DNA from 3 places in the Streptomyces sp. NBC_01017 genome. Region 3 is predicted to be linked to each of the others. Evidence: riboswitches for the same ligand, from Rfam matches in the RefSeq annotation. Region 3 holds a riboswitch; each other region holds the start of a gene.
What was found. Region 3 has a riboswitch for cyclic di-AMP ahead of OG331_RS26690 (M23 family metallopeptidase). Riboswitches for the same ligand answer to the same signal wherever they lie in the genome.

Region 1 (3,200 bases), 2.5 Mb from region 3:
AGATCGGCGGGCCCGAGAATTTCCCGCACATCCGAAAAAGGGCAGCGGAAATTCGCCGCCTCCGAATATCTCCTCTTTGTATACGGCGCCCGTGTTAATGCCGCAGGCTCGGCATGTTTACGGGATGTTGCGAATTCCTCACACGCTCCGTGCGGTCACCGCGGGAGCCGAAGCGCAGCCGGTGCCCGGAGATCGAGCGCTCGGTGTGCAGCGCCGTGATCGCGCGGGCGCGCTCGCCGTCGCCACGCGCCACCGCGTCCACGATCGCGCCGTGCTCGGTCCAGGACTCCACGGGGTTGACCGGCGCCTCGACGGCGTACATCCAGGCGATCTTGTGGCGCAGCTGGGTCAGCATCGAGGTCAGGGCGGGGCTGCCGGAGGCCTGGGCCAGCGTCTCGTGGAACCAGCCGCCCAGGGAGCGCAGGTCCTCGCTGTTTCCCCGCCTGGCCCGCTCCTGGCCCAGCCTGACCAGGCCGCGCAGGACCTTCAGATGGGCCTCGGTGCGCCGCTGGGCGGCCCGGGAGGCGCCGAGCGGCTCCAGGAGGGTGCGCATCTCCAGCAGGTCGGCGGCCTCCTGCTCGCTCGGTTCGGCGACGCACGCGCCCGCGTGCCGCCGGGTCACCACGAAGCCCTCCGCCTCCAGGGTGCGCAGGGCCTCGCGCACGGGGACTCGGGAGACGCCGTAACGGCGGGCGAGGAGTTCTTCGGTGAGCCTGCCGCCGCGCGCGTGGACCCCGGCGACGATGTCGTCCCGGATCGCGGTGCATACCGAGTGCGCCGGAATACGCATGACCGACCTCCGCCTTAATCCCCGTGAAACGTCGACGAATGACGTGTGTTCAGTGACTCTATTGCAACCGGCCGGAATTTCCGACGGGGGGCCGGAATCCATGGATATTTTTTGGACAGCGGGCCGTTCGAAACGCCGAAAGCCCCGGCTCGGGGAGCCGGGGCTTTCGGAAGGCGCGGTGTGAGCGTCAGAGGTGGGGCGTCAGAGGTTCACGCCGTGCGAGCGCAGGTACGCGACGGGGTCGATGTCGGAGCCGTACTCCTGCGTCGTGCGGGCCTCGAAGTGCAGGTGCGGCCCGGTGACGTTGCCGGTGGCGCCGGACAGGCCGATCTGCTGACCGGGGGTGACGGTCTGGCCCACCGAGACGGCTATGGACGACATGTGGCCGTACTGGGTGTACGTGCCGTCGTTCATCTTGATCACGACCTGGTTGCCGTACGACCCGCCCCAGCCGGCCTCCACGACGGTGCCGGAGGCCACCGAGTGGACCGAGGTGCCGCTGGCGGCATGGAAGTCGACGCCGGTGTGGCTGCCGGAGGACCAGAGGGCGCCGCCGGTCTTGTAGCCCGTGGAGACGTACGAGCCGGAGATCGGGGCGACGTAGGACAGCAGGCGCTTGCGCTCGGCCTCGCGGGCGGCGCGCTCCTTGGCCTCGCGCTCCTTCTTCGCCTTCGCGGCGGCCTTCTTGCGTGCGGCCTCCTCGGCGGCCTTCTTGCGGGCCGCGGCCTCCTTGGCGGCCTGCTCCTGGGCGGCGGCCTGGGCGTCGATCTGGTCGGCGATCGAGTTCTCGACGGAGACGACGGGGATGAGGCCGGTCTGTTCGACGGCCGGTTCGGCGGCGAGCGCCGGGGCGGCCAGGGTGCCGATCACGCCGGTGGCGGTGAGTGCGGCGACGCCCGCGGCGCGGGCGGTGGTGCGCTCGAAGCGGCTGGGGCGACGGTGCTTCCCCGCGGGACGCTTCCCGGTGGCGCAGGTGAACGCCATGAAGTGGCTGATCCTTTCCTTCCTTCTCGCCTACCGGGTTAGCTGACGGGTTCGGAGCAGGAAGGTCTCCTACGGACCCCCTCGCGGCTGCGCGGGCGTCCGATTCACCCCAGGGACTTCGATGGGTCCCCGGCTCCCCTGGCTCGCGCCGTACGGGGACTCGGCGATGGCTGTCCGGTGCCGCGGGCGCGGCGCAGTGCCTGACGGACAGCCCGGAAGACGCTAAACGGGGCATCTTTCAATCCCCAAACGGATCCTGCCTTTTGTAGTGCATCCCACAGGTCAGACAGGCAACCTCTCCCTCAATTCGGGCATAAAGGGGCCCTGGTGACTCTTCAGTCACCAGGGCCCCTACGCGTGCGTGCCGTCTCCGGCTCCGCGCCAGTCCCCTACTCGGCCGCCACGACGCTGACTTCGCCGATACCGAGGGCCTCGACGGGCTCCCGGATCTCGGCCGCGTCGCCGACGAGGATCGTCACCAGGCGGTCGACCGGGAAGGCGCTCACGGCCGCGGCGGTGGCCTCGACGGTGCCGGTGGCGGCGAGCCGCTGGTACAGCGTCGCCTGGAAGTCGTCGGGCAGGTTCTGCTCGACCTGGTCGGCCAGCGTGCTCGCCACGGCGGCGGCGGTCTCGTACTTCAGCGGCGCCACCCCGACGAGGTTCTGCACGGCGAAGTCCCGCTCGGCGTCGGTGAGTCCCCCGTCGGCGACACCGCGCAGGACCTTCCAGAGGTCGTCCAGGGCGGGACCGGTGTTCGGCGTGTCCACGGAGCCGCTGATGGCGAGCATCGCCGCACCCGAGCCGTCCGGGGCGGAGAGCAGGACCTGCCCGAACGCGCGCACACCGTAGGTGTAGCCCTTCTCCTCGCGCAGGACCTTGTCCAGGCGGGAGGTGAGGGTGCCGCCCAGGCAGTACGTGCCGAGCACCTGCGCGGGCCAGACGCGGTCGTGCCGGTCGGGGCCCACGCGCCCCATCAGCAGCTGCGTCTGGACGGCGCCGGGACGGTCCACGATGACGACGCGCCCGGTGTCGTCCGCAGTCACCGGCGGGACCGGCCGGGGCTGGGCCGGGGAGCCGGTCCAGGCGCCCAGGGTGTCGCCGAGCAGGGCGTCGAGGTCGACGCCGGTGAGGTCGCCGACGACCACGACGGTGGACGTCGCCGGGCGCACATGCCGCTCGTAGAAGGCGCGTACGCCCGCGGAGTCGATGCCGGCGACCGTGTCCTCGGTGCCCTGGCGCGGGCGGGACATGCGCGAGGTCGCCGGGAACAGCTGCCTGGACAGCTCCTTGGCGGCGCGGCGCGAGGGGTTGGCCAGCTCGTGCGGGATCTCGTCGAGGCGGTTGCGCACCAGGCGCTCGACCTCGGCGTCCTCGAACCCGGGCGCCCTGAGCGCGTCGGCGAGCAGACCGAGAGCCTTCGGCAGCC
Region 2 (3,200 bases), 3.2 Mb from region 3:
CCCTACATTACGTCATGTACGTCCTGTACATTTTTTACAGGCACCCGGCAAGGGAGCGTGAGCCATGACCCGACCGTCAGCCCGCTATGTACTGCCCGAGTTCACCGAGCGCACGAGTTCAGGCCTCAGGACGCAGGATCCGTACTCGAAACTGCTGGAGGAGCGGATCGTCTTCCTCGGCACGCAGATCGACGACATCTCGGCGAACGACGTGATGGCCCAGTTCATGTATCTGGAGCACAAGGACCCCGACCAGGACATCTCGCTGTACATCAATTCGCCCGGCGGCTCGTTCAGCTCCATGTCGGCGATCTACGACACGATGCAGTACGTCACCTGCGACGTGGAGACGATCTGCCTGGGCCAGGCCGGCGCGTCCGGCGCGGTGCTGCTCGCCGCGGGCACGCCGGGGAAGCGGTTCGCCCTGCCCGGGGCCCGAGTGGTGATCCATCAGCCGGGGCTGCCCGAGCCGGTCGAGGGCCAGGCCAGCGATCTGGCCATCCAGGCCGACGAACTGACGCGGATTCGGGGCAGCCTGGAGGAGATGCTCGCCCGGCACACCGGGCGCACCCGCGAGCAGGTGTCGAAGGACATCGAGCGGGACAAGATCCTGAACGCCCAGGAGGCGCTGGAGTACGGACTGGTGGACCGGATCATCCCCAGCCGCAAGGCGACCCTCGCGCCGCCCACGGGGCGGTGATCGGCCGGTGCTGCCACCCGAGTTGCCGCCCCTGCCCGCGCTGACCCGTGCGGAGGGCGAGTTGATCGACCGTTATCTCGATGTGGTGGACCTGCTCGGCCGGATCAACCCGGCGCAGGACGGCGACACCTACCGCGGACTGCGTGCCGCCCAGGCGCTCGTCCGCAAAGCGGCCGAGCTGCGGGACGCGCTGGCGCTGATGCACCAGCGGGGCGAGACGGAGCTGCACGCTCCCACGCTCGCGCGTGCGCTGCGCGTGCTGGACGGGGAGCGCCGCACGGCTCGCGTCACGCTGCCGCCGCGCTCCGACAGTTGACGACGTGTACAGGCCGGCCCCGGACGTCTCGATCTCACTGACGACGCGTCCGGAGCAAGGCTGAAACGGACCAAACGGCGTACCCCCTTTCGGCGTAGCCGTGGCTCCTTTTGCGGGCCCGTCAGGGTTGCGCAACGGGCATGAGTCCACGGCGGAACAAGGCGCTCCATCGCTGGTCCGGGACGCCTTCGCCCTCTGGACACCCTCTCGAACACACGGGTACCCACCCGAACGGGTGAGTGGTGACTAACACCACAAATCACCGGTTCCGCTGGGTATTTCGCTCATCCGTGCACCAAGATCCCTGTCTGACGACAAGCCCCCGCCGCAGCGGCGGGGCGGTCCGGGCGGACGCCGAGTCCTGCCGCCGCCCGGATGACCGGTCGACAGGAGTGGATCGGCAGGAGTGGAGGACCCGAGCAAGACGGGTCGCCGGAGCGGACGTTCGTTCGATCCGAGCAGCCCTTGGGGTGAAGCCGCAGCAATGCGGCCGGGCAACTTCGCCAGCCCGAATCCGACAGGTCATCCTTCACAGGCGGCTGACGAAGGGTTGCGCATGACTGCGCTCAATCGTGTCCCGTCGCTCATGGCCCGGGCCGGTACGGCCTCGGCTCTCACCATCGCCGCAGTGGGCGGCTCGATAGTGGCGCCCGGCTTCACGTCCGAAGCGGAGGCAGCCACACCGGCGACGAAGGCACTTCAGATCGCGGCCTCCAAGAAGGGCTCCCCGTACAGGTGGGGCGCCACGGGGCCGAACCGGTTCGACTGCTCCGGGCTGACGCTGTACTCGTTCAAGAAGGCGGGCAAGAAGCTGCCCCGCACGGCGGCCCAGCAGTACAACAAGACCCGCCACATCTCCGCCAACAGCCGCAAGGCCGGAGACCTGGTGTTCTTCCACTCGGGGTCGTACGTCTACCACGTCGGCATCTACGCCGGGAAGGGAAGGATCTGGCACTCCCCCAAGAGCGGGGACGTGGTAAAGCTGCAGAAGATCTGGACCAGGAGCGTCTGGTACGGCCGGGTCAAGTGACCCACCCCGGGGCGATGGCGGCGGCCTGACACGCCGTCATCGCCCACGGGGCACGAGAAAGGCCGTCAGACGGCCATCAGCGGCCCGGCAAGGAGCCCGACGCCGAAGGCCGTCAGCGCGACGCCGGTGACGGTCGTGACCGCCCGGGCGGCGCGCGGCCGGCGCAGCCACCGCCCGAGCCGGTCCACCAGCAGCGCGACCGCCTGGAACCACACCAGCGCGATCGCGAGCACGATCAGTGCGAGCAGCAGCGTCCGGGGCAGCGCGGGAGCGCCCGCGGGCACGAACTGGGGCACCACGCTGAGGAAGGTCAGGGACGCCTTCGGGTTGAGGGCGTTGGTGACGAAGCCCTGCCGCAGCGGTCGCCCGGTGGAGTCCTCGCCCGTGTCCGCCACTTCACCGCGCCGCCGCCGCAGGGTCTGGACGCCCAGATACAACACATAGACCCCGCCGACCACTTGGAGCGCACGGAACAGCGCCGGTACGGCGGCCAGGACCGCGGCGACCCCCAGCACCGCCAGCGTCACATGCACCAGCATCCCGGCCCCGATCCCGAGCGCGCAGGCGATGCCGGCCCGGCGGGAGACGAGGGCGTTGCGCACGACGACGGTGAAGTCGGCGCCGGGCATGGCGACGAGGCCGGCGGAAACCCCGGTGAAGGCGATGAGCTGAGCGTCCATGGCACTCAGCGTGCCGGGCGGAAGCCTTCAGCAGGTATGTCGAATATCCTGGGCTAGCCTAAAGCATTGCTTTAGGCAGACAGGCTTGGACGGACGAGGGGCCCGGCATGTACGACGCGACCAGGCTCGCCGCCCTGGTGGCGGTCGCCGAGGCGGGTTCGATCACCCGGGCGGCCGAGCGGCTCGGCTACACCACGCCCGCGCTCTCCCAGCAGCTAGCCAAGCTGGAGCGCGAGGCGGGCACCGCACTTCTGGTACGGCATCACCGCGGAGCGCGGCTGACAGGTGCGGGCGAGCTGCTGGTGGCGCGGGCGCGGCGGGTGCTCGACGAGCTGGAGCGGGCACGGCACGAGCTGGCCCGGCTGACCGGCCTGTCGGGCGGCACGCTCCGGCTCGGCACCTTCCAGACCGCGGGCATCCATCTGCTGCCGCCGGCCCTCAGCGCCTTCCGGCGGGCCCATCCGGACGTGGAGC
Region 3 (3,200 bases):
GCGCGAGCTGAGGACCGTGCGCGAGGAGCTGCCCGCCTATGTCGTCACCGGGTGGCTGTCGCCGAGCGAGCCGTACGCACTGGGCTCGATGCGGGACCGGCGGGTGGCCCGGCAGTACGCGCGCCGCCACGGCGGTCGGACGGCGGCGCGAGCCGTGGCGCAGTACGAGGCCTACGCCACCTCGTTGGCGTTCCTACGGCACCGGGGGCGCCGCGGGCGGGCCGGCGCCGACTTCGTCGTACGGGAACGGGAATTGCTGCACGAGCTGTGGCGACGCCGGGAGGTCGCACGGCCGGCGCTGGAGCACGCGGTGGCCGCGGCGCGGGTCTGGCCGCCGGCTCATGGGTACGGGGCGCCGCCCGGTCACTGGCAGCCCTACGGGAGCGGGTACGCGGGATACGGGGCGGCGGCGCCCTACCCGGCGTACAACCCCTATCGGACGTGACCGTCCCGGAAACAGGCGAACCCCCGGCCAAACAGGCGAACCCCGGCGCTGCAGATACCGGCAGCCCTGACGTCGGGGGGACGCCGTCAGGACTGCCGGGGATCAGAGCAGGAAGCCGGGGTTCAGAAGCGGCCGAGCCTCAACAGGCGCACGGGCCGTCAGACCTCAGGGCGTGAGGCCCTTGCCGCGCAGCCACGCCAGCGGGTCGATACCGCTGGAGCTGCCGCCGGGGTGCACCTCGAGGTGCAGGTGGGCACCGGTCACGTTGCCCGTGGCGCCCACGCGGCCGATGACGTCACCGGTGTTGACCTTCTGGCCGACGCTCACGCTGATCGAGGACTGGTGCGCGAACCAGACCTCGGTGCCGTCGTCGAGGGTGAGCTCGGTCTTGTAGCCGTACGAGCCGTCCCAGCCGGCGAACGTGATCGTGCCGCTGTGCACGGCCTTGATCAGCGTCCCGGTGGGCGCGGCGAAGTCGAGGCCCGTGTGGTAGCCGGAGGACCAGTAGGCGCCGGCCTGCCCGAAGGTCGAGGTGAGGGTGTACGAGGAGGTCGGCAGCGTGTACTGCTTGGCCAGCTCGGCGAGGCGCTCGGCCTCGGCCTTCTTGCGGGCCTCCTCCTCGGCTTCGGCCTTCGCGGCGGCGGCCTTGGCCTTGGCTTCCTTCTCCGCCTTGGCGGCCGCGTCGGCGGCCTCCTTCTCGGCGGCGGCGACCGCGGCTGCGGCGGCCTTGCTGTCGAACTGGTCCTGCTGGAACTCGGCCTGCGCGATGATCCGGCTCCGCAGCGCCTCACCGGCGTCGGAACCGCCCTGCGCGGTGTCCTCGGAGGTCTCGCCCATGGTGCTGAGCGCGGTGGCCGCGTCCTCGGCGGGTTCGGACGAGTCGTCCGAGATCAGGGGCAGGTCCGGCATGGTGATGGCGACCGGCGGCTTGCCGCTGTTCGCGCTGGCCATGCCGCCCGCGCCGACGGCGGCTATGACACCGACGCCGAGAACCGTGGAGCTGCGGGCGAGTCCCCCGCCGCGCTGCTTGGAGACGCGATGCCTGCCGCGTACGGGACGAAGGGACTCCGCGGTGGGGTTCCACTCCTCGAAGGGGGCCTCGTCGGTGCGGTTGCGGTCGTAGCCGAAAGTGTCGGTATTGCGCTGACTCGGCACGAACGGGGCTTGCGGGGCAGGCCGGTTGGACGCCACGTGGGCGTACTCCTTTCCTTCCTTCTCGCCTACCGGGTTAGCTGACGGGTTCGGAGCAGGAAGGTCTCCTACGCGCGTATACCGCCCGTGAGTTCACGGTGGTATTTGCGCGATTCACCCCAAGGTGGTGGTTCCCCGGTTCCCTTTCGAGATTCGGCGCGTGCGCACGGAGCCGCCTCTTGTGACGGCTGGGACGACCGCGCTGCGTTATCGAACGTTAATAGACCCGGGGTGCGGATTCCAAGCTGTTCCACTTGATCATTAACGATTTTCGCCTGGACTTACGGGTCATGAGCGGCCTAAATCGGGCGAGTTGGCCAGACCTCAGGTGCCACACGGGTGTTGACGGTATGTCAGTTGTTATGCGGAGGGGGGTCGCCCGGTCACGGCCGGTGACATCACGGCCGTCGTACGGCGATGAGGGCCATGTCATCCGCCATCCCGCCCCCGGAGTGCCGCCGCACCTCCGTCGCGAGGACGCCGAGCAGTGCGGCCGGCTCGCGGCGGGCGTTGGCGCGCCCCGCGAGGCCCGCCTCGGGGTCGTAGAAGCGGCCGGTGTCGTCCCGTGCCTCGGACAGTCCGTCGGTGTAGAGGAGCAGCGTGGCCCCGCTCGGGCAGTCGGCCTCCTGGGCCCGGTCGGGCCAGACGCCCAGCTCCCGCATGCCGAGCGGGAGTGCGGGCTCGGCGGCGGGCAGCGCGCGCACGGTGCCGTCGGCGTACAGCAACAGGGGCGAGGGATGCCCGCGGTTGACGAGGCGCACGATCCCGCTGCCATGCGACAGCTCGGCGAGTACGACGGTGGTGAACCCCTCGGCGGACTCGGCCCACTCGCGCCGGTCGTGCTCGCGGGCCAGCGCCCGCTCCAGGCGCAGTGCCACCGCCTCCAGCGTGGTCTCCTGCTCGGCGGCCTCCCGGAAGGCCCCGATGACCACGGCGACCGCACCCACCGCCCCGATGCCCTTGCCGCGCACGTCCCCCACGACGACCCGCAGGCCGTGCGGGCTGTCCTGCACGGCGTACAGGTCGCCGCCGATGGACGCGCCCTCCTGCGCCGCCTCGTACCGTGCCGCGATCTGGAAGCCGCCGATCCGCTCGGCGGGCTGGGGCAGTACGGCGCGCTGGGCGGCCTCGGCGATCTCGCGGGCGGAGGCGAGGCGTTCGTCGCTGCGGCGGACGAGGATGTTGATGAGGACGGCGAGGACGGAGACGGTGACCACGGTGACCAGCTCCGTGATCACCTCGGCCCGGCTGACGTCGCCGCGCGGGACGCGCAGCACGAGCAGTGCGGCGACGGCCACGACGCCCGTGAGGACCGTGCCGCGCTGCGAGTAGAGCGGGGCGGCGACCAGGGGTGCCGCGGTGAAGAAAGGGGCGCCGGTGAAATCCGTCGGCGTGACGTGGTCGTACACGCCTCCGGCCGCGATCAGCAGTGCGGGGAGCAGCCGGACGAACCGGCGTGTGTACGAGATCCGCCGTTGCTCCACCTCACCAGGGTTCCCGATGCGGGAGCGCGGGGCGAGTGGTGAGAGCCGACCGGACGAGCGGCGCGTCGAGGGAAAAACAC

Region 1: linked by a shared signal. The riboswitch ahead of OG331_RS15025 (M23 family metallopeptidase) and the one ahead of OG331_RS26690 (M23 family metallopeptidase) in region 3 are both predicted to bind cyclic di-AMP.
Region 2: linked by a shared signal. The riboswitch ahead of OG331_RS41455 (C40 family peptidase) and the one ahead of OG331_RS26690 (M23 family metallopeptidase) in region 3 are both predicted to bind cyclic di-AMP.

The regions. Positions count from the first base shown of each region.
Region 1 is NZ_CP108683.1:3,281,316-3,284,515, forward strand. Features, by position in the region: gene OG331_RS15020 (GntR family transcriptional regulator) at 95-790, opposite strand; gene OG331_RS15025 (M23 family metallopeptidase) at 992-1,774, opposite strand; cyclic di-AMP (ydaO/yuaA leader) riboswitch at 1,788-1,950, opposite strand; gene OG331_RS15030 (M16 family metallopeptidase) at 2,164-3,200, opposite strand, start outside.
Region 2 is NZ_CP108683.1:9,022,025-9,025,224, reverse strand. Features, by position in the region: gene OG331_RS41465 (ATP-dependent Clp protease proteolytic subunit) at 65-700, shown strand; gene OG331_RS41460 (hypothetical protein) at 708-1,016, shown strand; cyclic di-AMP (ydaO/yuaA leader) riboswitch at 1,359-1,569, shown strand; gene OG331_RS41455 (C40 family peptidase) at 1,573-2,046, shown strand; gene OG331_RS41450 (LysE family translocator) at 2,112-2,726, opposite strand; gene OG331_RS41445 (LysR family transcriptional regulator) at 2,834-3,200, shown strand, end outside.
Region 3 is NZ_CP108683.1:5,809,765-5,812,964, reverse strand. Features, by position in the region: gene OG331_RS26695 (PrsW family intramembrane metalloprotease) at 1-445, shown strand, start outside; gene OG331_RS26690 (M23 family metallopeptidase) at 611-1,636, opposite strand; cyclic di-AMP (ydaO/yuaA leader) riboswitch at 1,648-1,805, opposite strand; gene OG331_RS26685 (PP2C family protein-serine/threonine phosphatase) at 2,035-3,120, opposite strand.